One region of the Paraburkholderia yinzeri genome, then DNA from elsewhere that is predicted to be linked to it. Evidence: predicted binding sites of a transcription regulator. Region 1 holds the regulator's gene; the other holds the start of a gene.

The links. Region 1 encodes FliA, which starts transcription of late flagellar genes. Its sites were predicted from a motif close to CTAAAGTTTNNNNNNNNNNNGCCGNTA; they were not measured.
Region 2: the regulator FliA is predicted to act here: its motif matches at 8,943-8,969, upstream of WJ542_RS09035 (DUF4088 family protein).

The regions. Positions count from the first base shown of each region.
Region 1 covers NZ_JBFOCJ010000001.1:898,144-913,118, reverse strand. Annotated here, with positions in the region: gene WJ542_RS04415 (flagellar brake protein) at 26-784, opposite strand; gene flgJ (flagellar assembly peptidoglycan hydrolase FlgJ) at 974-1,972, opposite strand; gene WJ542_RS04405 (flagellar basal body P-ring protein FlgI) at 1,982-3,136, opposite strand; gene WJ542_RS04400 (flagellar basal body L-ring protein FlgH) at 3,178-3,870, opposite strand; gene flgG (flagellar basal-body rod protein FlgG) at 3,902-4,690, opposite strand; gene flgF (flagellar basal-body rod protein FlgF) at 4,795-5,553, opposite strand; gene flgE (flagellar hook protein FlgE) at 5,600-6,832, opposite strand; gene WJ542_RS04380 (flagellar hook assembly protein FlgD) at 6,859-7,578, opposite strand; gene flgC (flagellar basal body rod protein FlgC) at 7,661-8,086, opposite strand; gene WJ542_RS04370 (flagellar basal body protein) at 8,171-8,686, opposite strand; gene flgA (flagellar basal body P-ring formation chaperone FlgA) at 8,902-10,284, shown strand; gene flgM (flagellar biosynthesis anti-sigma factor FlgM) at 10,385-10,741, shown strand; gene WJ542_RS04355 (flagella synthesis protein FlgN) at 10,776-11,222, shown strand; gene WJ542_RS04350 (RNA polymerase sigma factor FliA) at 11,363-12,094, opposite strand; gene WJ542_RS04345 (MinD/ParA family ATP-binding protein) at 12,140-13,093, opposite strand; gene flhF (flagellar biosynthesis GTPase FlhF) at 13,086-14,975, opposite strand, start outside.
Region 2 covers NZ_JBFOCJ010000001.1:1,882,759-1,897,733, reverse strand. Annotated here, with positions in the region: gene WJ542_RS09095 (DNA recombination protein RmuC) at 1-731, opposite strand, end outside; gene WJ542_RS09090 (2-hydroxyacid dehydrogenase) at 728-1,717, opposite strand; gene WJ542_RS09085 (sodium:proton antiporter) at 1,761-3,182, opposite strand; gene WJ542_RS09080 (LutC/YkgG family protein) at 3,183-3,845, opposite strand; gene pncB (nicotinate phosphoribosyltransferase) at 3,951-5,153, opposite strand; gene fdxA (ferredoxin FdxA) at 5,441-5,764, shown strand; tRNA gene WJ542_RS09065 (tRNA-Asn) at 5,888-5,963, shown strand; tRNA gene WJ542_RS09060 (tRNA-Asn) at 6,031-6,106, shown strand; gene WJ542_RS09055 (CreA family protein) at 6,274-6,753, shown strand; gene WJ542_RS09050 (helix-turn-helix transcriptional regulator) at 6,837-7,739, shown strand; gene WJ542_RS09045 (AzlC family ABC transporter permease) at 7,900-8,586, shown strand; gene WJ542_RS09040 (AzlD domain-containing protein) at 8,583-8,906, shown strand; gene WJ542_RS09035 (DUF4088 family protein) at 9,101-9,862, shown strand; gene WJ542_RS09030 (ATP-dependent helicase) at 9,924-12,080, opposite strand; gene WJ542_RS09025 (RNA-binding S4 domain-containing protein) at 12,268-12,489, shown strand; gene WJ542_RS09020 (MATE family efflux transporter) at 12,622-14,028, shown strand; gene panS (ketopantoate/pantoate/pantothenate transporter PanS) at 14,165-14,975, shown strand, end outside.

The DNA.
Region 1 (14,975 bases):
CCCGGCCCGGACGCAGCGGGTTCGCTCAGGCCCGCGCGAGCGAGCGGCGCTTCATTTCGAGCTGGGTGATATAGCGCTGCAGGCTGTTTTCGGTCGAACCCGGCAGCGCCTCGAAACGCATGCCGAGGTGATAGCGGCGCTCGCCGTTGGGCAGGTCGATGAAGCGCAGCACGACGAGCGCGAGATCGACGCGCAGCTTGCCGTACGCGCGCAGGTCGAGCTCGACGTCGGGCAGGTACGCGCCCATGCCGATCGTGCCGGCGCGCTCGTCGCTCGTGCGCAGACCCACGCCGCCGAGCGACACGTCATGCACCTCGAACGCGAAGCGCTCGCCGTCGGGCAGCGTGCCGCGGCACAGGCAAGGCTCGAGCACGGGCGTGTCGACGCGAAAATACTCGCGGCGCTGCACGTAGAAAAGCACCTCGGGGAACGACGCCTCGAACGCAGGCCGCCCTTCGAAATCGGTACGGCGCGGCGTGGGCGTGTTGAACTCCACGCGCACGCCGTCCGGCGACGCATGGAACTGGCATTGCGGCGTATCGAGCACGCCGGTGTTCTGGTCCGCTACGCCGCCCCAGTCGAACACGAAGGTGAGCGTGCGCGTGTTGACGTCGAGGATGCGCGTGACGAGCTGGCCGCCTCGGTATTGCAGGGTGAGGAAATCGCCGCGATTGGCGAGATTGCGCAACTGGACGCCTACCTCGAGCGGATTGCGGCGACCGAAATCGGGGATCTCGTCTTCGTCCCCAGCCTGGTCAGTGTGATTCGAGTGAACGGTATTCATGGGCCTGCCGGAATTTCGTGGACCTGAGGCACGCGGCCGGCGCGTACCTTCCGGGCGGCATGCGCCACCCTTTCTTTCCCATCTCGCCAGCTTTAGCGGCAAAGTCGCGCGAAAATTTAGGGTGCAGCACAAAAATATTACAGGCCGTGATATTTACGCCCGGCTTGCCGCGGCAGCCAGGCGCGGTCCTCAAGCCATCAGCTTCATGATCGACAGCAGCTTCTTCGCGTAGTGCGGGTCCGTTGCGTAGCCCGCGCGCTGCATGCCCTGCGCGAAGCCTTCCGCGCTGTGCGCGCTGTTGATGACGGAGGCGTAGCGCGGGTTGTTCTTGAGCATGCCCGCGTAGTCGGCCATCGCATCGTCGTAGGAGTCGTAGGCGCGGAACTTCTCCACCACGCGATGCGGCTGGCCGTTCACATATTCGGTCGTGACGGTCGACACCGTCTTGCCGGTCCAGTCCTTCGAGGCCTTGATGCCGAAAACGTTGTGGCTCGTCGTGCCGTCGGCCTTCTTGATCTCGCGCTTGCCCCAGCCCGATTCGAGCGCCGCCTGGCCGATGATGAAGCGCGCCGGAATGCCCGTTGCCGAGCTGGCCTGCTGCGCGGCGCTGGCGAGCTTGTCCACGAAGCCGTCCACCGAGGCGTCGCCGCTCGCGCCGGCGGGCACGAGCGCGCCGTTCGGGCCGTAGCCCGAGCCATTGCCGAGCGAGCCGTTGGCCGAAGCGTTGCCGTAGGCGCGCCCGAGCGCGTTGAGCATCGCGAGGTTGCCCTCGCTGCCGCCCGCCACGCCCGTCATTCCCGCGCCCTGGCCGGCGAGACCCGTGAGCGCGTCGGCTGCGCCGCCCGCTGCGTCCGCGCCCTCGGCGCCGCCCATGGTCCGCATGAGCTGCTTGAGCATGGCGTTGGCGACGCCGATGCCCTTGTCGGACATCTGCTGCGAAAGCTGCTGGTCGAGCATCGAGACGAAGTTGTCGCCGTCTTTCGAGTCGAGCGGGCCGTCGTCGGGCGTTGCTTCGCGCATGCTCTTGAGCATCATTTGCGTGAACACTGCGTCGAACTGCTTCGCCGCCGCCTTCACGCCCTGCTGCGGCGAGGCGTTGGCCGCCGCGCGCATCGCGTCGAAGCCCTGCACGTCCAGCGCGAAGCGGTTCGTGAGGTCGAGGCTGCTGCCGATCTTCGAGTTGTCCATCCGGGTTCCTTAGATGATTTCGAGGTCGGCGCGCAGTGCGCCCGCCGCTTTCATCGCCTGCAGGATCGACATGAGGTCCGCCGGCGTCGCGCCGAGCGCGTTGAGCGCCTTCACGACGTCCGCGAGATTGGCGCCCGCCGTCACGAGCTTGAGCGATCCGTTGTCCTGCTTCAACTGGATCTGCGACTGCCGCGCCGCCACCGTATTGCCGTTCGAGAACGCGTTCGGCTGGCTCACCACCGTCTGCGTGTTCACCACCACCGAGAGATTGCCGTGCGCCACGGCGCAGTTCTGCAGCGTCACCATCTGGTTCATGACGATCGAACCGGTGCGCGCGTTGAGGATCACCTTCGCCTCCGGCTGGGCCGGCGTCACGTTGAGATCCTGGATCTGCGCGATGAAGCCCACCTGCGCGGCGGGGTCGGCCGGGCCGCGCACCTGGATCGTGCGGCCGTCGAGCGGCATGGCCGTGCCCTGGCCGAACATGTTGTTGATCGCCGACACGATGCGCTGCGTCGTGTCGTAGTCCATGTCGTTGACTTCCATCTGCAGGATGCCGCCCTGCTGCGCCACGGGCGAAGGCACCGCGCGCTCCACGATCGCGCCGGCCGGAATGCGGCCCGAGTCGAGCTGGTTCACCTGCACCTTGCTGCCGTTGGCCGAGGCGCCCGCGCCGCCCACCGCCACGTTGCCCTGCGCCATCGCGTAGACCTGGCCGTCCGCGCCCTTGAGCGGCGTGAGCAGCAGCGTGCCGCCGCGGATGCTCTTGGCGTTCGCGAGCGAGGACACCGTCACGTCGATCTGCTCGCCGGGCCGCGCGAACGGCGGCAGCACGGCCGTCACCATCACCGAGGCGACGTTCTTCAACTGCATGCTGGCCAGCGCCTGGGCGTTCACGGTGGCGCTGTTCGAGGTGTTGTTGATCGAGATGCCGAGGTTCGCGAGCATGTTCGAGAGCGTCTGCATCGTGAACGGCGCCTGGGTGGTCTGGTCGCCGGTGCCGTCGAGGCCCACCACGAGGCCGTAGCCGATCAGCGGGTTGTCGCGCACGCCCTGGAACTGCACGAGATCTTTCACGCGCTCGGCGCGCGCGGGCGTGGAGAAGGCGAGCAGCGCCCCGCACGCGAACGCGACGCCCAGCGCCACGCCGAGGGCGGCGAGCATGTCTTTCACGCGCGAGCGGCGCGCCTGCTGGAAGCGGATCTTCACCATGGCGCGACGTTCAGGAAAAAGCGTTGCAGCCAGCCCATGGTCTCGGCTTCGTCGATCACGCCCTTCGCGGAGTATTCGATCTTCGCGTCGGCGACGTCGGTGGAAAGCACGGAGTTGTCTCCGGCAACGGTGTTGGGATTGACCACGCCGGAAAAGCGCACGAATTCGTTGCCCTGATTGATGAGCATCTGCTTTTCGCCGGACACGACGAGGTTGCCGTTGGGCAGCACGTTCGTCACGGTCACGGTGAGGACGCCCGTGAACGTGTTGGACGCGGCGGCACCGCCGGTGCCCGCGAACACGTTGGAGCCCGTGGAATTCATGTTCATCTTGCCGAACAGGCCGTTCAGGAAGCCCGAGCTCGTGGTCCCGAACTGCGTGGTGGACGAACGGTTCGTGTTGGCGCCCGACGACTTGGTGGCGTTGATGTTTTCCGAAATGATGATCGTCAGGATGTCGCCGATGTTGCGCGGACGCTGATCCTCGAACAGCGGCCGACCCGCATAGCCCGGGTTGAAGATCGCGCCGGGCGAGCTGTTGGGCGGCGGCGGCGGCGGCACGGCCGTCATCGGCTGCTGCGTGATCGGCTCCCGCTTCGGGTAATACGCGCAGCCGGCGAGCGCCATGAAGGCCGCGCCGGCCAGAAGGGCCGCCGCGCGTCTGCGAAGATGGGTAGGTACCGCCATGCTCTTTACCGCCTCGATTCCATGCCCGACATCAGATCGACATCTGGCTCAGGGTCTGCAGCATCTGGTCGGACGTGGTGACCGCCTTGCTGTTGATTTCGTACGCGCGCTGGGTCTCGATCATGTTCACGAGCTCCTGCACCACATTCACGTTCGAGGCTTCCACATAGCCCTGGTTGAGCGTGCCCGAGCCGTTCAGGCCCGGCGTCGAAACGATCGGCGCGCCCGACGAAGCCGTTTCCGACAGCAGGTTCTCGCCGTTCGACTGCAGGCCGGCCGGGTTGATGAACATGGCGAGCTGCAGCGAGCCGATGGTCGTGTTGTTCGACGAGCCCGGCGTCGTGACGGTGACCACGCCGTCGGTGCCGATCGTGAGCGAGGTGGCGTTGGGCGGAATCGTGATGGCCGGAATCACCTGGTAGCCGCTGGAGGTGACGAGCTGGCCCTGCTCGTTGGTCTGAAACGAGCCGTCGCGCGTGTAGGCCGTCGTGCCGTCCGGCATCTGCACCTGGAAGAAGCCGGCGCCGTTGATCGCAACGTCCTTCGAGTTGCCGGTCTGCTGCAGGTTGCCCTGCGTGTAGAGGCGCTCGGTCGCGACCTGCTGCACGCCGGTGCCGACCTGGCTGCCCGAGGGCAGCTCGGTCTCCTGCGTGGAGTTCGCGCCCGGCTGGCGCAGCGTCTGATACATCAGGTCTTCGAACACGGCGCGCGAGCCCTTGAAGCCGTTGGTGCTCACGTTCGCGAGATTGTTCGAGATCACGTCCATCTGCGCCTGCTGCGCATTCATGCCGGTGGCGGCGATGTAGAGCGATCGGTTCACGGTGTGTTTCTCCCCGTTTTAGCCCCATTCGGGCCGCGCGCGGCGCGGCCCGAATGGGGCGTGTAGGTGCCTGGTAGGTGCCTGGCAGGTGCCTGGTTGAATGCCTAGCTGAACTGCAGCAGTTGGTCGGCCGTCTGGTCGTTCTGGTCGGCGGTCGTCATCAGCTTTGTCTGCATCTGGAACTGGCGCGCGTTGGTGATCATCGAAACCATCGCGGCCACCGGATTGACGTTGCTGCCTTCGAGCGACTCCGGCGCGATCTGGACCGTCTGGTCCGCGTCGGCGGGGTTGCCGTCGGCCGTGCGAAAGAGGCCGTCGTCGCCGCGCGTGAGCGAACCCGCGGGCGGATTGACGAACTTGATCTGGTCGATCACCGCAATCGCGTAGGGCGGGCTGCCCGGCGCGATGGCCGAGACGGTGCCGTCCTGGCCGATCGTCACCTCGGAACCCGGCGGAACCGCGATCGGACCGCCGCTGCCGATCACCTGATAGTTGTTGGCGGTCACGAGCTGGCCGTTCTCGTCGACGTGCAGGTCGCCCGCGCGCGTGTACGCCTCGTTGCCGTCGGGGGTCTGCACGGCCATGAAGCCCTGGCCCTGGATCGCGATGTCGAGCGGATTGCCCGTTTTCGTGATCGCGCCGGGCGTCATGTCCGAGCCGGGCGTGGACGACAGCACGAAGGTGCGCGTCGTGTCGTCGTTTACGGTCGAGCCGTCGCCGTACGACATCGGCACGTCGCGAAAGTTGGCGAGCTGCGCGCGAAAACCCGTGGTCGAGACGTTCGCCAGGTTGTTCGCCACGGTGGCCTGCTGCTCGAGCGCCTGGCCGGCGCCCGTCATCGCTGTATAGATCAGTCGGTCCATGATTCGCCCGTTTCCTCAGGTGCCCGATGGGTGGTCGATCGCTGGCTTACATCTGCAGCAGCGTCTGGTCGACGGTCTGCTGCGTCTTGATGGTCTGCGCGTTCGCCTGATAGTTGCGCTGCGCGGTGATCAGGTCGACGAGCTGGTTCGTCAGGTCCACGTTCGACTCTTCCACCGAGCCGCCCGTGAGCGTGCCGTGGTTCGTGCTGCCCGGCGTCGAGACCTGCGCCACGCCCGAAGCCGCCGTTTCCTGGAACTGGTTGCCGCCCAGGTTCACGAGGCCGTTCGGGTTGTTGAAGTTGGCGACCACGATCTGGCCGAGCGCCATGGTCTGGCCGTTCGAGTAGTTGCCCGTGATGGTGCCGTCCGTGCCGATCGTGAAGTTCGAGAGCGTGCCGCTCGCGTAGCCGTTCTGCGTGAGGTTGTTCACGCCGTTCGCGCTGCCGTACTGGGTCGTGCCGTTGACGTCGATCGCGATGCTCTGGCCGGTGGCCGCGCCGTCGGTCGGGTTGATCTTCAGGTTGAAGACGCCGGAGGTGGCCGTGGCGACGCCGCCCGTCGTCGTGCCCGAGAGCGTGCCCGACGAGTTGAAGGTCATCGTGCCGAGGTCCGTCGTCGTGCCGTTGTTCACCGCATAGACTTCGGCCGAGCCGGTGGCCGACTGCACGTAGTACAGATTGACCGTCTGCGTGCCGCCGAGCGAGTCGTAGCCCGTGATCGAGGTGGAGTAGCTGTAGCTGCTCGAATTCGTGGGGTCGAACGGGGTGACGGTCGGCGCCGAGGCCTGGGCGTCCAGGTTCACCTGCGCCGAGACCGAGGTCGTGGCGAGCGGTGCGATGTTGGTGGTCGGCACCTGTAGCGGCACGGTCTGCGCGGTGTTGATCACGCCGGCCGAGTTCGCGGCATAGCCCATCAGCTCGTTACCCGCGGAATCGGTGATGTAGCCGCTCGAATTGAGCTGGAACACGCCGTTGCGCGTGTAGGTGAGCGTACCGTTGTTCGACATCTGGTAGAAGCCGTTGCCGTTGATCGCCACGTCGAGCGCCTGGCCCGTCGTGTCGATCGTACCCTGCGCGAAGTCCTGCTGCACGTTCGCCAGCGCCGCGCCGAGACCGATCTGGTTGTTCACCGAAGTCGCGAGCGTATTGGCGTAGACGTCCGCGAACTCCGCCGTGCTCTGCTTGAAGCCCACGGTGTCCGCGTTCGCGATGTTGTTGCCGATCACGTCGAGATCGTTCGACGCCGCAGCGAGACCGCTCAAACCTTGCTGGTAGCCCATGTTTTCTGCTCCGCGTTATGTCGTGATCATTCGATGCCGGCCACGCTCGACAGCGCGACCGTATTGCCGTTGGCGAGTTCGAGAGCCGCCGCGCCGCTCGCCTGCTGAACCACGCCCGTCACCTGGCTCGCGACGAGCGCGGTGGCCGTGGCGGACTGGCCGTTGGTCGTGGCCGAGGCGCTGATCGTGTAGGTGCCGGCCGGCAGCGCGGCGCCCGTCGAATCGGTCGGCGTCCAACTGACCGGCACCGTGCCCGCCGCCTGCGCGCCGAGGTCGATCGTGTTGACGACCTGGCCCGCCGAATTGGTGATCGTGAGCTTCGCGTCCGAAACCGCCGCCGGCAGCGACACGCCGATCTGCGCCGCCGTGTCGCCGGAGCCCGAGCTCGCGGCCGTGACCGCGAAGCTGCTGCCCGAAGCGAGCACGGTCGAACCCACCAGCAGCGCGGCCTGCGCGTTCTGGCTCGCGGAGAGCTGCGTCGAGAGCGACGTGAGCGACGTGTTGAGCTGGCTGATGCCCGACACCGTGTCGATCTGCGCAAGCTGCGAGGTCATCTGCGAGCTGTCCATCGGGTCGGTCGGGTCCTGGTTCTGCAACTGGGTGACGAGCAGTTGCAGGAAGGTCTGCTGCAGGTCGCTCGCACTCGTGCCGCTGACGGAGCTCGACGCGCTCGTGCCGTTCATCGTGTCGAGCAATTGCTGCGATACGGTGGCGGAGCTGCCGCCGATGGTGGTATTGGTGGTCAACGCGTTCTCCTGGGATGCGTTTCGTCTTTCGTTGCGTGTGATCTTGCGTAACGTTTGCCCGACCGGGCAGCCCGAGCCCCGCTCAGGTGCCGATCGTCAGGGTCTTGAGCATGAGCTGCTTGGCGGTGTTCAGCGTTTCGACGTTGGCCTGATACGAGCGCGACGCCGAAATCATGTTCACCATCTCCTGCACCGGATCGACGTTCGGCATCGTCACGTAGCCGTTGGCGTCCGCGGACGGGTTGCTCGGGTCGTAGGTCTGCTTCATCGGCGTCGGGTCGTCGATTACGCCCGTCACCTTCACGCCGCCCACCTGCTGGCCCGAGGCCGTGCGCGCGCCGCCGAGCGGGTCGACCCCGAACACCACCTGCTTCGCCTTGTACGGCTGGCCGTCGGGGCCCGTGGTGGAATCGGCGTTGGCGAGATTGGACGCCGTCACGTTCAGGCGCTGCGACTCGGCCGTCATGGCAGAGCCGGCAACGCTGAAAATATTCATCAGGGATGGCATGGTTTCGTTGACCTCACTGCAATGCGAACTCGTATCCCGGGCGCGGCGCGCCCGCTCGTCGTGCGCTGTCGTTGCGCTTCATCCTTAGCTCGAACCCGACGTGATCGCCGAGATCATGGTCTTGATCTGCCCCGAGAGCACCGTCATGCCCGTTTCGAAGTGCAGCGCGTTGTCGGCGAACTGCACGCGCTCGGTGTCGAGATCGACGGTGTTGCCGTCGAGCGCGGGCTGCACGGGGTTGCGGTACATCAGCGGGCTCGAGTACTGCGTGGTCGGGCCGCCCGTCGGGATCAGCTTTGCGTTGCCCATCATGTGGCCCGACTCGTCGGCCGCCATCGCCATGCCGCTCGTCACGCCCGCCGGCTGCGCCATCGCGAGCGGCGCGGCGCCGCCGCTTTCCGGCGCCGCCATGCCGGCCGGGGTCGTCGCGCCCGCCTGTCTGAGGGCGCCTGCGAGCGACGCGGAAAAATCGACGTCGCGCGCGAGATAGCCCGGCGTATCGGCGTTCGCGATGTTTGCCGACAGCAGCGCCTGGCGAGTGGCGCGCACGTCGAGCGCTTCGCGGCCGAAGGCGAATTCGGCGTCGAGTTTGTCCAGCATCGGCGTCCTCCGTTGCACGAAATGCACGAAATGAAAGGCGCGGCCGGCGCACGTGCGGAACGCGCAGACCTTTTCGCATGGAGAGGAATGTTAGGTGCGGCTGGCAAGAACCAATCGGACGAATAGCCGGTAAAGCGCCCCTCTATTCGACGCAAGCGCGCGAGGAGCGCCGCCTAGAATGCGATGCGTGTCAATGCATTAGAGGGAGAACGACGATGCCGCAGACTGCCCCTTTCCGTGCGCCGCGCGCCGGCATGGACCGGCGCTCGCGCGGCCGTGCGTTCGGCAGCCTCGCGCGGCTTCTCGCGCTGTGCTGCGGCCTCGCGTGCGCTGCGCTCGCGCAGGCGCAGTCGGCGGACGGACAGATCTATATCGCGGGGCCAGGCGATCGCAGCGGCGCCGATGCGGCTCGCATGAGCGCAATGCTCGCGGCGCCCGGCAGCGCCGCGGCAGCGACGAATGCGGGCGGCAATCCGGCCGCTTATCCGGCTGCACACCCGACTGCATACCCGGCCTACCCGCAAACGAACCCCGCGGCGCTCGCACGCCCGGCGACTCCATCGAGCGCGAGCGACGAAGCGCAGAACGGCACGATCACGATTCCGGGTCCGGGCGAACGAGCCGGCGCCAGCGCCGCCGACGCGCCGCAGGTCGTCACGATCCCCGCGCCCGGCACCGCCATGCCCACCCCGGCGCCGGCCGTCGGCGCGCGCTACGGCGCGAACGCGCTGCCTCGCGTGAACGTGGGCACGGCGGCAACGCGCGTGGCGCCGGTCGTCGTCGAAGCGTCGGGCACGAGCGCACCCGCTGCGAGCAATGCCGCCTACGAAGCCGCCAACGCGCGCGCCGCCGCCGTGCAGCGCTATGCCGCCGCGGTCGCGAACGCGAATCCCGCCGCGTCCGGTGCGTCCGGTGCGCGCGCCGCGCCGCCTCCCCAGAACGTCGCCATGGCGCCTGCCCAGCCGGTCCCGGCGGGGCAAGAAGACGGCGAAACGATCCGCAAGACCGCGCTCGCCTTCCTCCAGCAGCAGTCGGTCGGCTTGCCCGGCAATGTCGCCGTCACCGTCTCGCCCGTGTTCCCGCGCGGCCTGGCCGCGTGCGATTCGCTCGAAGCGTTCATGCCGCCCGGTGCGCGCACCTGGGGCCGCACGACGGTGGGCGTGCGCTGCATTGGCGCGCGGCCGTGGACGCTCTATGTCGCCGCGCGGGTTGCCGTGGACGTCACCTATTACGTCGCCGGGCGCCAGATCGAGCCGGGCGAGACGCTCTCCGTCGCCGATCTCGTGCCGCGCGAGGCCGACCTCGCGAGCCTGCCGCGCACCGTCGTCACCGACCCGTCGCAGGCTACCGGCGCCCTCGCGCTGCTGCGCATCTCGGCGGGCCTGCCGCTGCGCACCGACATGCTGCGCAGCGCGTCCTCGGTGATGATCGGCCAGACGGTCAAGGTGATCGCAGTCGGCGCCAACTTCACCATCTCGGCCGAAGGCAGCGTGCTCAACAACGCCGCGCCCGGCCAGCTGGTGCGCGTGCGTACGGCTGAGGGCCAGATCATTACGGGCGTCGTGAAAGACGCGAACACCGTCCAGATCCAGATATGAGCGCCAGCACACGTAACAGCATGTAACGGCAGGAGATTCGCGCTAAAGTTCGGGCCGCCGTTTGCCGATATCACGATCAAATCGATCAGGAAGGCCCATCGTGAAAATCGACTCCACCACCAGCAATGGCACGCTCCCGCTGCAGGACAGCGCGGCGCGTACGCAGCAAAGCGAAGCTGCCGGCACCACGAGCACGACCAGCGCCGGCGGCGCATCGGCTGCACCGGCGCAGGCTTCGTCGGGCAGCGCCGGCGACGATGCGAACGTGAGCCTGTCCGGGCTGTCGTCGTCGCTGCGTTCGCTCGCCGCGAGCGGTTCCGCCGACATCGACACGGCGCAGGTCGAGTCGATCAAGAGCGCGATCCGCAACGGCACCCTGCAGATCGACACCGGCAAGATCGCGGACGGCGTGCTGCAAACCGCGCGCGACCTGCTCCAGCCGGCCTCGGGAAATTAAGACCCGTACCCTTACCGTTTTTTACAGCGCAACGATGAAAGACGCCCTGCTAGCCACGTTGATCGACGAACATGCCACGGTGGAGGCCTTCGCCTCGCTACTCGCCGTCGAGCAGAAGGCGCTCACGACCTTGGGCGGCATCGGCTCGCTGCCGCAGATCGTCGAGCAGAAAACGACGCTCACGCAGCGCCTCGCGGGTCTGGAAAAGGTGCGCGACGCCGAACTCGCGGGCCTCGGCCTGCCGGCGGGCCCGAAGGGGCTCGAACTGGCGAGCAGGAACGACGAACGCATTGCGGGCCAGTGGGCGCTGCTCAAAGGCTCGACCGAGCGGGCGCGCCGCAGCAACCTCACGATCGGCATGATGATCCGCACGCGCATGGAGCATAACCGCCGCGCGCTGGCGATCCTGCGCGGCGACACGGGCAATTCCACGCCGATGCTGTATGGCCCGGACGGGCGTTTGCCGGCATTCGGGCTTTGAGAGGGGCCCTGACGGGCTCCGGGATTCGTCCGAGGCGGGCTGCCCCGAACGGGCGCTGAACAAAAAAAGCCGAAGCGTTTTGCGCTTCGGCTTTTTAGTTTCCGTGTGGCTTCGGGTGGTCTGGAGAAAACGCGCCCTCTTCAGTTCTCCGTCCCCGCCCACGCCATTTCGCGCAGCCGCGTGCGCAACCGCGCCACGGCCTGGCTGTGCAACTGGCACACGCGCGACTCGCTCACCTCCATCACCGCGCCGATCTCGCGCAGATTCATGCCGCGCTCGTAGTAGAGCGACATCAGCAGCTTTTCGCGCTCGGGCAGCCGGTCGATCGCCTCGATCAGCGCGCCGCGCAGGCTGTCGTCGAGCAGCGCCGAGAGCGGATCCGAATGATCGACGCAGTAGCGGTCGAGGAACGGCTCGTCCTCGGCGGAGCGGTCGAAGTCCTCGTAGTAGATGAGCTGGCTGCCGTGCAGGTCCTGCAGCATCGACTGGTATTCGTCGAGCGGCATGCTCAGGTGGTCGGCGATTTCGGTTTCGCTCGCCGCGCGCCCGAGGCGCTGCTCGACCTGATGGACCGCCGACTCCACCTCGCGCGAGGTGCGCCGCAGGCTGCGCGGCAGCCAGTCGTTGCTGCGCAGCTCGTCGAGCATCGCGCCGCGAATGCGCTGGCTCGCATAGGTTTCGAACTGCGCGCCCTGATCTTCCTTGTAGCGGTTGGCGGCGTCGAGGAGGCCGATCATGCCGGCCTGGATCAGATCGTCGAGGTCAACGCTAGCGGGCATCTTGGCGACGAGCTGCAGCCCGAGCCGCCGGACGAGCGGCGCATATTTCGCGAGCACGTCGGCCTGCGAGATTTTTCCTTGAGCGTTGTACATCGTGCTCTCCTGCATCATGTCCTCTGCAACGTTCCCCGGTGCCGCTCACGCGGGCTGTGTCGAAGGCCGCTGGGCGGGCGGGTCGGCCCGCCAGCCCGCATGGGCCGGTTCGGGCCCGGATGGAACGCCGGTAACGGTCGAAACGAATGCGTCCGCGGCAGCGGCTGCCGCGGCGCCCGGAAGGCGCGACGCGCCCGGCAAGCGCGACGACACCGCCGGCCGCATGGGCCAGTGCGGCAATGCGCCGGCGAGATGGCGAAAATCGCGTGCGGCCGCCGTCGACGGAAAGGCGTCGACGATGGAGCGCGAAAGCTGCACCGCGCGCGCCATGTGCGGGTCGAAGGCCACACAGCCCGCGCTTTCCAGCGCGACGCTCAGGTAGCGGCTCGCCACGCCCGCGAGGTTGTCGAGAGCGGACTGCGCTTCTTCCACGCTCGCCACCTGGTTGGCCAGCACGCGGAACTGCCCGATGGCGTGCGCGAAATGCAGACGCTTCACGCAGGCATAGGTGTCGGTGATCGACTGCGCGCAGACGCGCATCACGATCAGCACGTCGTGCGCGTGCAGGGCGAGCGGTGACAGGGCGCCTTCGGCGTCGAGCTGGGCATCGATCAGCACGACGTCGGCGGGCCCCGACAGCACCTTCTGGAGTTGCGCGCCGGTGTAGCCCGCGCGGTTGTCGCGCGAGGCGGCCAGCACGCCGAAGCCGAACGGATGACGCCCCACGGCGTCGGCCAGCGTCAGCTCGCCGCTCATCACGGCGGCAAAGTTGCCGGCGCCGCGCACGCCGCCGAGCATCGTGCACACCGAGCGCGGCCCGAGGCACTCGTCGATCACGAGCACGTCCTTGCCCTGCTCCGTGAGCGCGGCGGCGAGATTGACCACGGTGGTGGTGCGCCCCGGCTCTCCCGGGCCGCCCGTGACGGCGACCACGCGCGAACCGACGCGCGCCAGCAGCCGCCGCAGCCCTTCGGCCTGATCGATCACGAACTTATCCAAACTGAACCTCGTGGGCCTGCGAACCCGTGCGCAGCGAGAGCGCGGAAAGCAGCGCGGGAATGTCGTCCTCGTGCGGCACGAACGGCGAGTGTTCGCGCGGCACGCAGAACGCGCTGCGAATCAGGAAGCGGCGCGTGGCCACGTACAGGTTCTCGGGCACCTTCTGGCCCGTCGAAACGTAGTGCACGGGCAGCTTGTAGCGCAGCACCGTGTCGAGCGCGCTGCCCAGATTGGTCGCCTCGTCGAGCTTGGTAAGAATGCAGCCCGTGAGCGGCGCCTTGTCGGGCGAGCTCTGGTAAGCCTGCACGACTTCGTTGAGCGTGTCGCCGTGGCTCGTCGCGGACAGCAGCAGGAGCCGCTGTACGGGGCGGCCCGCGCCGCACAGCATGGCGATCTGGTCGGCCACGGCGCGGTCGCGCTGGCTCATGCCGATCGTGTCGATCAGCACGATGTGTTTGTTCTTCAGTTCGGTGAGCGCGAGCTGCAGGTCCGCGCCGTCGCGCACCGCGTGCACCGAAACGCCGAGGATCTTGCCGAAGATGCGCAGCTGCTCGTGGCCGCCGATCCGGTAGCTGTCGGTGGTGAGGAGTGCCACGCGGCTCGCGCCGAAGCGCATCACGCAGCGCGCCGCGAGCTTGGCCGTGGTCGTGGTCTTGCCGACGCCCGTCGGCCCCATCAGCGCGAACACGCCGCCACGCTCCATCAGCGCATCTTCGTTTTCCAGCACCGGCAGATTCGATTCGAGCACCGACTGGATCCACTCCATGCCGGCCTCTTCCGTTTCCACCGCGGGCAGGCGGTCGATCATCATCTTCACGAGCTGAGCCGAGAAGCCGGCCGCGAAGAGCTGCTTCGTGAGCAAACCCTGGAGCGGGCTGCGGCGCTGGCGCTCGCCCCACAGGAGGCCCGCGAACTGCTCTTCCATCATGCCGCGCATCGACGCGAGCTCGTTCATCACGGTCTCGTTGACCACTTGCTCGATGCGAGAACGGATCGCTTCGCTCACGCCTTGCGCTGCGCCCGCAGCCTCGGCAGCGGCGGTTGGCGCCGGGCCCACGGCCTCGGGACCGTGGCCAAGACGCGCGGCGGCGCGGCGTGCCGCGACTTCGGCGGCTTCGCGCGCCCATTCGGGCGTGCTGGTGTCCACGCCGGCCGGCCGCACCGGATCGGCGGGCATGCCGAGGCCCTTCGCCATCGCATCGGCCGGCGAGATGCCGGCGGCGCGCACGGCCTCCTGCTGGTTCGCAATGCGGCGCGCGTGGTCGATGAGCCAGGGGTTCGACTCGGCCATCGTGCGCGCCTCCCGCGCCGCGACGGGCGAATCGGGAAGGATCGAATGCGCGGCGGCCTGCTCCAGCATCGCAGCGGCATCGCGCGCGGCAAACGGCCGTTGCGCGGCGCGCGCGGAGCCCTGGGCGTTCGGCGCAGGCGCCTGGCCGGCGGTGTTCACCGCAACGTTTGCGCGGCTGCCCGGCAGCGTCTCGCCCGGCGCGCCCGGCATCCCCGCGGAACCGGTCTGCGCGGGCGTGCCGTACACGTCGGGTTTCTGCACGCCCCTCAGCGCGACCGAGACATCGGCGTCGTCGCCGTCATCGTCGCTATCGTCGCCGCTGTCGTTGTAGCCGGCATAGCCCGACAGGCCGGACGAAGCCGTTGCGGCGCCCGGCGTCGCGCCCACCTCGGGGCTTGCGCCGAAAACCGACGAGAACACGTCCGGCACCCCGCCGGCGTAAGGATTCGCAGCGCCCAGGCCGGCCGTCGCTGCCGGCGCCTGGCGCCCGGACTTCGAGACGGCTGCCGCTTGTGCGGCAACGGCGGTTGCCGCGGCATCGGCGGGTGCGATCGCCGCGAGATCGCTGTCCGCGAGCGCGACGATTTCGAC
Region 2 (14,975 bases), 980 kb from region 1:
AGATCGCCGACGCCGGCCGCCAGTGTCTGCATCTCGCCCAGCCCGCGATGCACCTGCTCCAGACGATCCGACACGAGCTTGAACGACTCGCCGAGGCGCTGTTCGAGCGTCGCATGCAGCTTTTCGTCGACGGTGCGGCGCATCTCTTCGAGCTTCGCGGCGTTGTTCGCCTCGATATCCTTCAGGCGCTGCTCCAGCGTCGCGCGCACTTCGGCGAAGCGCCGGTCGTTCGCCTCCGTGAGCTGCGCGAGCTGCTGCGCCAGCACGCCGCCGAAATGGCGCAACGCGTTGCCCTGCTCCTCGCGCGCCTGCTGCGCCTGCTGCTGCAAGCTCTGGCGCACCGCTTCGAGCTGCTGCGCATTGGTCTCCGTCAGCTTGACGAGCTGCTGCGCGAAGCCCTCGATCTGGTTGTTCTGCACCGTCGCGATGCTCGTGAGGTGCGCGGCCAGCGCCTGCTGCACCTGAGCAAAGCCGCCGCCGAACTCGCTGCGCGAGGCCTGCGCCGTGCGCGCGATCTCGTTGCGCAGCTCGCGCTCGATGCGCTCGGCGGCGCGCGACTGCGTCTCGGTCGAAGCGGCAAGACGATCGCCCAGCGCGTCCAGCCCTTCGTGGAGCGCGTGCGCCGCTTCGGCTTCGTCACCCCGGCGAGCGCGCATCAGCGCGACGAGGGCGACGACGAGAGCAATCGCGACCAGCAGCGTCGCGACGGACATCAACAGCAAGGGACTCATGAACGGGCTTTCCCCATGACTTCAGGATTGATCGGATTGGGCGGGCGCCCCGCGCGCGGCCCCTCGCCCAGCGCGGCGATGAGGTTGTCGGCGGCAAGGTTCGCCATCGCGCGGCGCGTCGCCTCGCTCGCGCTCGCGATGTGCGGTGTGAGCACGACGTTGGACACCGTCAGCAGCGCCGGATGCACCTTCGGCTCGCCTTCGAACACGTCGAGGCCGGCTGCCGCGATGCGGCGCTCGCGCAGCGCCTCGGCCAGCGCGGCATCATCGACGATGCCACCGCGCGCGACATTGGTGAGCGTCGCCGTGGGTTTCATCAGAGCAAGCTCCGCCGCGCCGATCGTGTGATGGTTTTCCGCCGTGTAGGGCAGCACGAGCACAACGTGATCGGCCTCGCGCAGGAGCGCCTCCTTCGTGCGGTATTCGGCATTCAGTTCAGCTTCAATTTCCGGCGCGACGCGCGAACGGTTGTGATAGATCACGCGCATATTGAAACCCTGCGCGCGCCGCGCGATCGCCTGGCCGATGCGGCCCATGCCGACGATGCCGAGCGTCGAACCGTAGAGGTCCGGCCCGAGAAACATGTCGTACGACCACTTCTCCCATTTGCCCGCGCGCAGGAAGTGCTCCGACTCCGTGATGCGGCGCGCGGCCGCCATCATCAGCGCCCAGCCGAAGTCGGCCGTGGTTTCGTTGAGCACGTCGGGCGTGTTGGTGCCCAGCACGTTCGCAGCGTTGAACGCCGCCATGTCGAAGTTGTTGTATCCCACAGCCATGTTCGCAACCACGCGCAGGCGCGGCGCCGCCGCGAGCGTTGCGGCGTTGACCGGGTCGCCGGCCGTGAGCGCGCCGTCCTTGTCGGCGAGACGCCGCGCGAGTTCGTCGGCCGGCAGCGCGTCGCCGGTGTTCCAGTCCACCTCGAAATGCTGCTTGAGGCGCTCGATCACGTCGGGAAAAATGGGCCGCGCCACGAAGATCTTCTGCATCGTTGCTCTCCACTTCAGTTTCGGTTGCACACGCGGGCGACGCTCAGGCGAAAAAGAGCCAGGTCGCCGCCAGAAATATCGGCACCAGTATCGCGCAGGACCAGCCAAGATAGCCGAAGAAGCCCGGCATGCGCACGCCGCGCGATTCCGCGATCGCCTTCACCATGAAATTCGGCGCGTTGCCGATGTAGGTGTTCGCTCCCATCAGCACCGCTCCCGCCGAAATCGCCGCGAGCGTCTTCGCGCCCGATGTCATGAGCGCTGAAGCGTCGCCGCCCGCGAGATTGAAGAACACGAGCCAAGTTGGCGCATTGTCGAGAAACGACGACAGGAGGCCCGTTGCCCAGAAGTACATCGCGTCGTTGGGTCGGCCCGGCGCGTCGTTCACGAGGCGGATGAGGCCCGCGAACGCACCCGCCTCGCCCGCGCGCAGGATCGCGATGACCGGCGCGATGGTCACGAAGATGCCCGCGAAAAGCTTCGCGACCTCGGCAATGGGCGCCCAGTTGAACTCGTTGCCGGCGCGCGCTTCGCGCGGCGTGAAAACAAGCGACGCGACCGCGAGCAGCACGAGGCCGGCGTCGCGCACGAGGTTCTGCAATTCGATGTGCGCCCCCGGCACCGCGAACGCAATACCCGGCTTCCAGACCCCGCTCAGCAGCACGAGACCGATCGCGCCCGCGAGCAGCACGAAATTGAACTTGCCGCCGATGCCGAGCCAGCCTGTGTCGGGCGTCGGGTCGAGGAACGCGGCGCGCGTTTCGCCTTCGCGGCCGAAGAACCGCGCGTCGAGCACGTAGAACACGGCGAGCAGCACGCCGCAGACAAACAGCATCGGCAAGACGAGATGCTGCGTAGTCCAGAAGAAACCCACGCCGTTCAGAAAGCCGAGAAAAAGCGGCGGGTCGCCGAGCGGCGTGAGCATCCCGCCCGCGTTCGCCACGAGAAAGATGAAGAACACCACGACGTGAACGTTGTGGCGCCGGTTGTCGTTCGCGCGCAAGAGCGGCCGGATCAGCAGCATGGCCGCGCCGGTCGTGCCCATGACGCTCGCGAGCAGCGCGCCCAGCGCGAGGATCGCCGTATTCGTGCGCGGCGAGCCGTGCAGCGTGCCGTACACGCAGATGCCGCCCGCAATCGTATAAAGCGAGCCGAGCAGGACGATGAACGGCAGATACTCGTCGATCAGCGCGTGCAGGAACATCGGCCAGGTGGCGGCGATGCCGTGCGTCGCGGCGAACGGCACGAGGAACGCGAGCGCCCATGCGGCGGCGATCTTGCCGAAATGCCGGTGCCAGAATACCGGCGCGAACATCGGGTAGAAGGCGATCGACAAGAGCATGCCCGCGAAGGGCAGGCCCCAGGTGGCGGGGAGCATCGCGCCGTCGACGCCTTCGGCATGCGCGCAGGCAGGCAGCAGCGCCAGGACGGCGGCGAGCGCCGCGGCGCAGCGCTTGTGCGTCATTTACGCGCCATGCACGACGATGACGTGCACGCGGTAAGGTCCGTGCGCGCCAAGGATGATGGTCTGCTCGATGTCGCCGGTGCGCGACGGCCCCGAGACGAAGTTGACGGCGCGGGGCAACTCGCCGCGTTCGGCGCGCATCAGCGCGAAGGCGTCCTCGTGGCCCGCGACGATGCGCGACGCGGGCACGACGGCAATGTGCGTTTCGGGCAGCAGCGCGCCCGAGGCCCAGGTCTCGGGACTCGAAAGCAGAACGAGCGTGCCCGTCTCTGCCGTGGCGCAGAAGCAGCCTGTGAGGCCGACCAGATCGCGATCCTCGGGCTTGCGGAATTCGACGGCGAGGCCCGCGGCAGCCCAGTCGAGCGAAGCGAGCGTGGCCCAGGCCACTGCGTTGACGGCGAGGCCACGTTCGACGAGATAGCGCTGCGCGGCGGCCGGCACGGCGGCCATGCCTTCGACTTCCTCGACGGTGCTGGACATCTTCTGCGCTTCGCGCACGAAGCGCGCGACGAGGTCGCCTTCGAGCGTGGGCCGCGGCCCTTCGGGATGATGCGCAAGATAGTCGGCCACGGCCTCGCGCTCGGACGCGGCGGGCGCCGCCTCGCGGCCCTGAGCCGCGCGAATGCGCGCGAGTATGCTGCGGCGGGCGGCCGTGGTGTCCATGGGCGATCCTCGTTGCGTTGAAGAAAAGCGCTGCGCGCTCGCGCGCGGCATTGGTGCCGATTATAACGGGGCCACCCCGCTGGCCGCCTCGCCCCGTTTGCGGCGCTACTTGCCCGCGCTTTCTTCTTCGGTGGGCTGCTCGATGCCGAACACCTGGCGCAGATACGCGAGATAGGCCTTGTCGTCGCACATGTTCTTGCCCGGCGAATCGGAGAGCTTCGCGACGGGCTGGCCGTTGCAGCGGACCATCTTGATGACGATCTGCAGCGGCTGATAGCCGAGGTCGTTCGTGAGGTTCGTGCCGACGCCGAATGCGAGCCGGCAGCGCCCGCGAAAACGCTCGTAGAGCCGCAGCACTTTCGGAATGTCGAGCGCGTCCGAGAAGATCATGGTCTTCGTGCGCGTGTCGCAGCGGTTGTCCTCGTAGTGCTTGAGCAGGCGCTCGCCCCACTCGAAGGGATCGCCCGAGTCGTGGCGCGCGCCGTCGAAGAGCTTGCAGAAGTACATGTCGAAGTCGCGCAGGAAGGCCTGCATGCCGTACACGTCCGACAGCGCGATGCCCAGGTCGCCGCGATACTCCTTCGCCCACATCTCGAAACCATAGATCTGCGAGTCGCGCAAACGCGGCCCGAGCGCCTGGCACGCCTGCAGGTACTCGTGCGCCATCGTGCCGAGCGGCGTGAGATTGTGCTTCATGGCGTAGTACACGTTGCTCGTGCCCGTGAACTGCTCGCCGAGATCCTCCTTGAGCGTGAGGATCACCTCTTCGTGCCAGCGCTTCGAGAAACGGCGGCGCGTGCCGTAGTCGGCGATCTTGCAGTCGGCGAACTCGGGCTTCGCGCCGAGCAGTTCGATCTTGCGGCGCAGACGCTCGCGGCCTTCGTCGTATTGCGGATGGTGCTGCGTGTTGCGGAAGTAGACCTCGTTGACGATGGCGAGCACCGGAATCTCGAAGAGAATCGTGTGCAGCCACGGCCCCTTGATCTCGATGTCGATCTCGCCGTTGTTCTTCGGCGAAGGCGTCACCGAGATGTACTTCTCGTTCAGATGGAAGAGCGCGAGGAAATCGATGAAATCGCCCTTGATGAAACGCATACGGCGCAGGTAGTCGAGCTCGACTTCGGAAAAGCGCAGCCGGCAGAGCTTCTGGATCTCGCTGCGGATCTCGTCGACGTAAGGAACGAGATCGACGTCCGGCGTGCGGCAGCGGAAGCGGTATTCCACGCTCGCGGCCGGAAAGTGATGCAGCACCACCTGCATCATCGTGAATTTGTAGAGATCGGTATCGAGCAGCGAAGTAATGATCATGATGAGCCAGCCGGACTGCATTCTGAGGACGCGCGCCCATGTTACCCGAATGCGTACGCATTCACCGCCCTGCCGGGCATGCCCACGCGCGTTGCAGCGCGCTTTGCGAAGATTTCACGGTGACCGCGGCAGGGAGCCTGGGATGTCCCGGGCTGTGCCATAAACTAATCACGAAACGATATAAGCGCGCTTGCGGGCCTCTCGCAGCGAAAATTCGCATTCAGTTACAATAAGGGTTTCGGCCCACGCGCCTTCCCACGATACAAAAGCTTGCAGGAGCTGCCTGAATGACCCACGTTGTGACCGAAAGCTGCATCAAGTGCCGCTATACCGACTGCGTCGATGTGTGCCCGGTGGACTGCTTTCGCGAAGGTCCCAACTTCCTCGCGATCGATCCTGACGAGTGCATCGACTGCGCCGTGTGCGTGGCCGAGTGCCCGGTGAACGCCATCTACGCCGAAGAAGACGTGCCTGGCGACCAGCAGCATTTCACCGCCCTGAACGCCGAGCTGGCGAAGGACTGGCCGAGCATCACCAAGACCAAGGCCCCGCTGCCCGAAGCCGACGAATTCAAGGATGTGAAGGACAAACTCGCGCTTTTGGCACGCTAATCGCGCTGAACCCAGGCGCGTGTTGCGCCGTTGCGTTCCGGAACGGAATTGTTTTTGGGATGGCGCCGAGGTATTGACAGACCCATCCGTACCTCCTAAAATCTCGTTCTCTGCTTTTGTTGATCCCCGATAGCTCAGTCGGTAGAGCGCCGGACTGTTAATCCGTAGGTCCCTGGTTCGAGCCCAGGTCGGGGAGCCAAAGAATCGCAAAAGCCCGTTAACCACAACGGGCTTTTTTATGTCGTGAAGAGTTGCTGTATTGCTGTTCCCCGATAGCTCAGTCGGTAGAGCGCCGGACTGTTAATCCGTAGGTCCCTGGTTCGAGCCCAGGTCGGGGAGCCAAAAATCGAAGGCGTTGCGCGATTTTCGCGCAACGCCTTTTTCTTTTTTCGCGCCACCCTTGCGCAGCACGAGCTGTCGCGTGGCTTTGCCCGCTATCCGTGCACCAGGCACTGGCGGGCGAACCGGCCTGCCCGATAATGACGGTTCGCTACCCTCGGGAATCCGATATGTCCGCATCTCGATTCATCGCCCTGCTGAGCGGCACCGCCCTCGGCTTCGCACTCGCCACCGCCCACGCCGAACAGATCGGCAGCGTGAACACCAATTTCCACCTCACCGGCTCCGACCGCGTTGTCGTCGAGGCCTATGACGATCCGCAGGTGCACGGCATCACCTGCTATGTCTCGCGCGCTCGCACGGGCGGCGTGAAGGGTACGCTCGGCATTGCCGAGGATCCGACCGAAGCCTCCATCGCCTGCCGCCAGGTGGGCGCGATCTCCTTCACCGGGCCGCTCAAGCAGCAGGACGACGTGTTCAACGAGCGCATGTCCTTCCTCTTCAAGACCTTGCACGTCGTGCGCGTGGTGGACGCGAAGCGCAACGCGCTCGTCTATCTGACCTACAGCGACCGGGTAGTGAGCGGCAGCGCCAAGAACAGCGTCACCGCCGTGCCCGTGCCGGCGGGCACGGCGATCCCGCTGCGCTAGCGCCCTTCCCGCGCCGCGCCCGCTCGCCCGTCCGCTCGCGGGCGCGCTACACTGAAAGACGCCCGCCCCGATTGCTTGCCGCCATGACCACCCGCCGTTTCCGAGATTTCGCCCGCTACTGGCGCACACCGCTTTTGCCCGGCGCGGATCTCGTCACGGCCGAGTATCACGAGCACACGTTCGCGCCGCACTGGCACGAGGCCTACGCCATTCCCGTGATCGAGGACGGCGCGGAGTGCTACCGCTACCGGGGCGCGCAGTACGTGGCGGAAGCGGGAACCGTGCCGGTCATCCATCCCGGCGAGCTGCACACCGGTTCGCGCGCAGTGGACGAAGGCTGGCGCTATCGCGTGATGTACGTGCCGATCGACTATCTGCACGGCCTGGCCGACGAAATCGCCGGTCGAACGCAGCCGCTGCCGTGGTTCGGCTCCGAGGTGATCCGCGATCCCGATCTGGCCCGGCGTCTCTCCCACGCGCACCGGCTACTCGAAGCCGATGTCGACCGGCACCACGCGGCCCGGACCAGGGCCGATGCGGAAAATCCGGTCGTGACCGGCACACCGAGCCCCGGCAGCGATCTGCTGGGGGTGGAATGCGCCCTCGTCGATGCACTCTCGACCCTGCTCGCGCGCCATGCCCACACGGAGGCGGCACCCGTGCGCGCTTTGCCGGACGATCCGCGCGTGGAGACGATGAAGGCCCTGCTCGCCGCCGATCTCACGGCGCCATTGCGTATCGCCGATCTCGCCAAAGCGGTTGGCCTTTCGCCGTTTCATGCCACCCGGCTCTTCACGCAGGCCACCGGCCTGCCGCCGCACGCATGGCGCACGCAGTTGCGCCTGCAGCGCTCGCTCGCGCCGCTGCGCGCGGGCGCCACGGTCGCCGACGTCGCCAGCGCCGCCGGTTTCACCGACCAGAGTCACTTCACGCGGCACTTCCGCCGCATGTTCGGCGTGCCGCCGGGACGCTGGCAGGCACCGTAAGCGCCATTAGCACCAGTAGCACTATTAGCGCCGCCGCAAGAACGTACAAGCCAGGCGCCGGCCGGGGCGCTACGCTGTCCTCCAGTCTCAGGAGGACAACTTGACCACTCACCCCACCCGTTCCCAAGAGTTCGTCGCGGGCGCGCGCGACACGATCCCCATGATGGTCGGCGCCGCGCCGTTCGGCGTCATCTTCGGCACGCTCGTGACCTCGGGCCCGCTGGCGCTCTGGCATGGCCAGCTCATGTCGCTGGCCGTGTTCGCCGGGTCCGCGCAGTTCATCGCGCTCGGCCTGATTGCCTCGCACGCGAGTTTCGTCGTGATCTGGGCGACCACGCTCGTCGTCAACCTGCGCCACGTGCTCTACAGCGCGACGCTCGCCCCCTACGTTTCGCACCTGCCGTTGCGCTGGCGTCTCGTGCTGGGCGGGCTCCTCACCGACGAAGTCTTCGCCGTCGCCTGGGCACACTTCCGCCGCCATCCGCCCGGCGACGATGTTTCGCCCTGGCACTTCCTCGGCTCGGGCGTCGCGATGTACGTGAACTGGCAGATCTGGACCGCCGTCGGCCTGCTGTTCGGCGCCGCCTTCCCAGGCCTGCAGTCGCTCGGGCTCGATTTCGCGATGGTCGCCACCTTCATCGCCATCGTCGTGCCGCAGCTCGTCGCCGTGCGCTATGTGGCCGCTGCCGTCACGGCCGGCGCGCTCGCCTTCTTCTGGCAGGGCTGGCCGTACAAGCTCGGGCTGCTCGCCGCCGTGCTGGCAGGCGTCGTAGTGGGCGTGGCGCTGTCGCTGCCGCGTGCCACCCAGCGCACCGGACCGCGCACCGCCGCCGGAGCCCGCCAATGAGCTACGTCGTCTTGATCCTCGGCATGGCCCTCATCACCTGGCTCGTGCGCACGGCCGTCTTCGTGCTCGGCGAGCGGCTCGTGTTCCCGCCGCTCGTGCGCACCGCGCTCGGTTTCGTGCCCGTTACGGTACTCACCGCGATCATCGTGCCGATGGCCGTCTCGCCGCACGGTCACGGCGCCGAGCTTAACTGGCGCAATCCGCAGCTCGTGGGCGCGCTCGCCGCCATCGTCGTCAGCGTGCTCACGCGGCGGCCGCTCGTCACGATCGCGGTCGGCCTGGGTGTGTTCTTTCTCTGGCAAGGCGTCGTTTTGCGCTAAGGCGCGCGGCCGCGCGCCGCCTCCAGCCAAGCTTGTCTCAAGTTTCGCTCCGCGAGGCCGTTAATCCCGTCAAGGCCTGCTTTGGCGCCGTCGCCCGCGTGTTCGCATATTCGCGGAGGCGCCGCACGGCGTCACCCGGGCCGGGCGACAGCCAGCACGGCGCAGTGCGGCAAGGATCACACGGGGCAACCACAATGGGGCACATCACCCTCAATCTCAAGGACGAAACGCTGGCGTCGCTGCGCAAGGACTTCGACGCCTTCCTGCGCGTCTCGCTGAAGCTCGACCCGCAGTTCGCGACGCCGGCGTTCGAGGATTTTCTGCGCGCCAAGCTGCTGGACAACATGGTGCCGCTCACCGAGAACGCGGTGCACCGCATGCTGACGGGCGGCCAGTATGCCTGGGCAAAGCGCACGCTCGACAAGGAATTTCCCGAAGTCGTGTCGATCCTGATGCGGCAAGCGAGCGAGTTCGGTTTCGGTTTCGCCTCGCGCCCCGAATGGACGCCTGAGGAGCTGGCCAAGCAGTGCCGCGAATGGGCGGCGGCAATCGTGGACGAGGCGCAGGGCGAGCAGGTGCTGATCGATCCGCTCGCGGCGCAGATCAAGTCGTCCGTGCAGGACATGCAGACGCTGGAAGAGCAGATGCAGACGCCGGCCTGGCGTCTCTCGGAGTCGCTGCGCCAGCGTATCTACGAGGCGAAGATCGGCTGCGAGACGAGCTCGGGCAGCACGGCGCGCGAGCGCCTCGGTGAGCTGCGCGGCCTGTTGCGGCTCGCGATCACGCATGGCGTGTTCCAGAAGCAGGAGGCGCAGCAGATCATGGAGTACCTGCGGCTGCTCAAGCCTGAAATCTTCGTCGAGGAACCCGACGACATCTTCACGCGCCTCGCCGCGTGGCTGCGCAACTTCTTCGTGCCGCCGCAGCGCAGCCAGCCGCGCCGCCAGTCGAATTGAGGAGGGCGTCTGACCGCGGGGCGTCCAACTACCGGCGCCCCGAGCGGCCACCCTCGCCCGCCTAATCCCACATCTTCCTGAGCTTCGCACCGATCTCGATCTTCGCCTGCGCGGCGGCGGCAAGGCCGGCCGCGCTCGGCGGCGCGACGGCGGGCGCGGGCGGCCACGCGCGCGACTCGAAGAGCGGCAGCGCCGCCGCTGCAATGAAGCGCGTGCGCGAAGCCCATATGTGACGGTCGCCCGAGGCGGTCTGGTTGTGGACGTAGAAGCGCTGCGGCACGACGATGTGCAGATCCTCTTTCGCACGCGTCATCGCCACGTAGAGCAGGCGACGTTCCTCTTCCAGTTCTTCGTCGCTGCCCGCGCCGAGATCGGACGGGATGCAGCCATCCACGCCGTTGAGCACGAACACGTTGCGCCACTCCTGCCCTTTCGCGGAGTGGATCGTCGAGAGGATCAGGTAGTCCTCGTCGAGCAGTGGATTGGCCGATTCCGCGCTCGTGGCGTCGGGCGGATCGAGCGTAAGTTCCGTCAGAAAGCGCTCGCGCGAGGCATAGGTGCTCGCGATGCTCTCCATCTGCAGCAGATCCGCGAGGCGCACGGCCGCGTCCTCGTGGTTGCGCTCGAGGTGCGGCTCGTACCAGCGGCGTACGCGCTCGAACTCGGCGGGCCACGGCGTCGCGCGCCGGCCGATATCCTCGATCAGCGCGGCGAAAGCGGCCCAGTCCTCGGCGGCGCGCGGCGGCGGCGCAAACGCCGCGAGCGCTTCGGCCGCGCGATACGCGCCCGTGCAGGCCGCGACCTGGTCGAGCAGCCGCGCGGCCGTCGCGGGCCCGACGCCCGGCAACAACTGGGCGACCCGAAAACCCGCCACGCGGTCGAGCGGATTCTCCGCCCAGCGCAGCACCGCGAGCACGTCCTTGACGTGCGCGGCATCGAGAAAGCGCAGTCCGCCGAACTTCACGAACGGGATGTTGCGCCGCGCGAGTTCGATTTCGAGCGCCGCGCTGTGGTGAGCGGCGCGAAACAGCACGGCTTGCTGCTTGAGCTTCATGCCCGTCTCGCGCGCCTCCAGAATCTGTTCGACGACGTAGCGCGCCTGAGTGGCCTCGTCGGCGACCGTCACGAGGCGCGGACGCTGCGCCGAGGGCCGGTCGCTCCAGAGATTCTTCGTGAAGCGCTCGCGCGCGGCATCGATCACGGCATTCGACGCGGCGAGGATGGGCTGCGTCGAGCGATAGTTGCGCTCGAGCGTGACCTGGCGCGCGGGCGGATCGAACTGCGCGGGGAAATCGAGGATGTTGCGCACTGTCGCGCCGCGAAACGAGTAGATGGCCTGGGCGTCGTCGCCGACCACCGTGAGGCCGCGTCCGTCGGGTTTGAGCGCGAGCAGGATGGCGGCCTGCAGGCGGTTGGTGTCCTGGTACTCGTCCACGAGCACGTGATCGAAGCGGCCCGCCAGATCGGCGGCAAGCGAGGGCTCCGCGGCCATGTGCGCCCAGTAGAGCAGCAGGTCGTCGTAGTCGAGCACGCTCTGCTTCTGCTTCGCATCGACGTAGGCCGCAAAGAGCGCCTTCAATTGCGGCTCCCACTCGAGGCACCACGAAAACGAGCGGTTCAGCACGTTCACGAGCGTGTCGCCGGTGTTGACGACGCGCGAATAGATGGCGAGGCAGGTGTTCTTCGACGGAAAGCGCCGCTCTTTCGCCGAGAGACCCAACTCGTGGCGCACGAGGTTCATCAGGTCGGCGGAATCCTCGCGGTCGTTGATCGTGAAGGCCGGCGAAAGGCCGATCTGCTCGGCGTATTCGCGCAACAGGCGCGCGCCGACGCCGTGAAACGTGCCCGCCCACGTGAGTCCCTGCGCGAGCGCGGCCGCCGCGCCCGGCACGCCCGCGGCGATGCGGCCCACTCGGCGTTTCATTTCCTCGGCCGCGCGGCGTGAGAACGTGAGAAGCAGGATGCGATGCGGATCGGCGCCGTTGACGACAAGATGCGCGACGCGATGCGCGAGCGTATTGGTCTTGCCCGACCCCGCGCCGGCAATCACGAGGAGCGGCGGGGGCAGCGTCGCGCCGGGCGCGAAACCGTCCGGGCCGCCATGCTCGACAGCCGCCCGCTGGGCGTCGTTGAGCTTCGAGAGCCAGTTGGCAACCTCAGTGGAAACTGCGGTGGCAACGACATCGCTCGCGGCGGGGTTTTCGACTACGCTGGACACGGCAGTGGGCGTCTGGAAACAAGGGGCGACGCATACTGTATATCCATACACCCCACGCCGGCAAGCACCGATCCTGATGCGATCTGGCAGTATTCAGGCTCAAAGCCTCCCGTTGGCCCCATCCTCCGCATGCCGTATGATGCGAACCCTTCGAATGCATCCTCCCGCGCCCCGAGCCGACCTCGCCATGCCCAATCTCGATTTCACGTTGACCGGCGAATTCGTCGAACTGCACAACCTCCTGAAGATCACGGGGCTCGCCGACAGCGGCGGCTCGGCCAAGCAGATCGTCGCTTCGGGGGCGGTGAAGGTGGACGGAGAGGTCGAACTGCGCAAGACCTGCAAGGTCCGCGCGGGCCAGGTCGTGCTGCTGGGCGACACGCGCATCGCGATCCGCGAAGCGGAATGAAAGAAAATGCACCAGAAGTGGGCTTCGTGATCGACAATAGGGCTAACCCGCAATAAGCTGTCGATTCCGACAGAACGCCCGATAAAACGCTAAAACGCCGCGCGGCGCGACTCTTCGCGCCGCTTGTCTTTTATGACCCGACCGACGCTCTCCGCGCGCGCCATCGCGCCGCCCACGCTTTCCCGCCACGCCGCCGACACCGCGCGCCTCGCCGCCCCGCTCGCCATCGCCCAGCTTTCGCAGATGGCCATGAGCGTGACCGACACCGTGCTGCTCGGCTCGCTCGGCGCGGATGCGCTTGCGGCGGGCGGGCTCGGCGCGAACCTGTTCTTCGTCGTCGTGACGGTGCTGCAGGGTGTGCTGACTTCGGTAAGCGTGAGCGTCGCCCAGGCGCGCGGCGCGCAGAACGATCAGGACGTGCCGCATATCTACTGGACCGGCTTCGCGCTCGCGCTGCTGCTCTCGCTGCCCGCGTTCGCGCTGCTCTCGTTTGCGGGCCCCATCCTGCTCAGACTTGGCGAACCGCCGCTCCTCGCGCAGCACGTTGGCGACTACGCGGCCGTGCTGCGCTGGGGCGCGCCCGCGAGCCTGATCGCCGTGGGGCTCCTGCGCTCGTTCCTGCCGGCCATCGGCGCCGCGAAGCGCCTCCTGTGGGTGTCGCTCGCGTGCGTGTTCGTCAACGGCTTCCTCAACTACGGGCTGATCCACGGCGCGTGGGGACTGCCGCACCTCGGCTTCCTCGGCTCGGCAACGGCGACCGCCATCACGATCTGGCTCACCGCCATCGTCCTGATGGCGCTCCTGCACCTGCGGCCCTCGCATCAGCATTTCGTCGCCGCGCGGCGGCCCACGGGGCCCATGATGGGCGAACTCGTTTCGATCGGCTGGCCCGTCGCGATCACCTACGCAGTCGAGGCGATGCTGTTCCTCGTCACCGGCCTGCTGATGGGCCTGCTCGGCGAAACGCCGCTCGCCGCGCACCAGATCGCATTGAACGTGGCCTCCGTGTCGTTCATGGTGCCGCTCGCAATCGGCCAGGCGGCCAATGTGCGCGTCGGCTACTGGTCCGGCGCCGGGCAGCCGGGCGCGGCACGCCATGCCGGCCTCGTCGCGCTCGCGCTGGGCGGAGGCTTCATGTCGCTCTCGGCGCTCGTGATGGTGTTCGCGCCGCACTGGATCGTCGGGCTCTACCTGCATCTCGACGATCCCGCGAACGCTGCGACCGTCTCGCTCGCGACCTCGCTGCTCGGCGTGGCGGCGCTGTTCCAGATCGCCGACGGCGTGCAGACCGTGGGCTCGGGCTGCCTGCGCGGCCTGAAGGACACGCGCATTCCGATGATGGCGGCAACGCTCGGCTACTGGGGCATCGGCTTTCCGATCGGCTATGCGCTCGCGTTCCACTTCGGGCTGGGCGCGCGCGGGCTCTGGTGGGGCCTCGCCGCGGGCCTTGCCACGGTCGCCGTGCTGATGACGCTGCGTTTTCACCGGATGAGCCTGCGGCGCGTCATCGTCGCGGCCACCGGAGCCCGCCAGGCCTGACGCGCCTCGGGCAGTTAAGCGTCCGGTTAAAATGGGCGCGCCACGGTCGCCGTCCAGTTGTCCATGAGGCGCGCCTCCGCATCGGCCGATAACAAACGCAGCCACGCCCAAAAAACCAAAACCGGACCACCCCGCCATGCTTGCCCCGATCACCCGACTCTTCCCGCTCTGGGCCGTGCTCGTCTCCCTCGTCGCGTACTTCGTGCCGGGCGCGGTCGCGCCAATCGCGCCGCACGTCACGACGCTGCTCATGATCATCATGCTCGCGATGGGCGTCACGCTCTCCTTCGCCGACTTCCAGCGCGTGTTCACGCGGCCCGCGCCCGTGCTGGCCGGCATCTTCCTGCATTACCTCGTGATGCCGCTCGCCGCATGGGCGATCGCAAAAGCGCTGCACATGCCGCCCGACCTCACGGCCGGCATGGTGCTCGTGGGCAGCGTGGCAAGCGGCACCGCTTCGAACGTGATGATTTATCTGGCGCGCGGCGACGTCGCGCTTTCAGTGACGATCAGCGCGCTGTCCACGCTCGTCGGCGTGTTCGCCACTCCGCTCCTCACGCGTCTCTATGTCGATGCCTCGATCACGGTCGACGTGCGCGGCATGCTGCTGAGCATCCTGCAAATCGTCGGCCTGCCGATCCTGATCGGCCTCCTCGTCAACCGTCTCGCCCATGGGCTCGTGCGCCGCATCGAGCCGGTGCTGCCGCTCGTCTCGATGGCCGCGATCCTCGCGATCATCGCCGCTGTGGTGGGCGGCACGCACGCGAGCATCGCGACGGTCGGGCCGCTGGTCGCGCTCGGCGTGGTCCTGCACAACGGCCTCGGCCTGCTGGGCGGCTATTGGGGCGGACGCCTGCTCGGCTTCGACGAGTCCGTGTGCCGCACGCTCGCCATCGAGGTCGGCATGCAGAACTCGGGCCTCGCCGCGACGCTCGGCAAGCTCTACT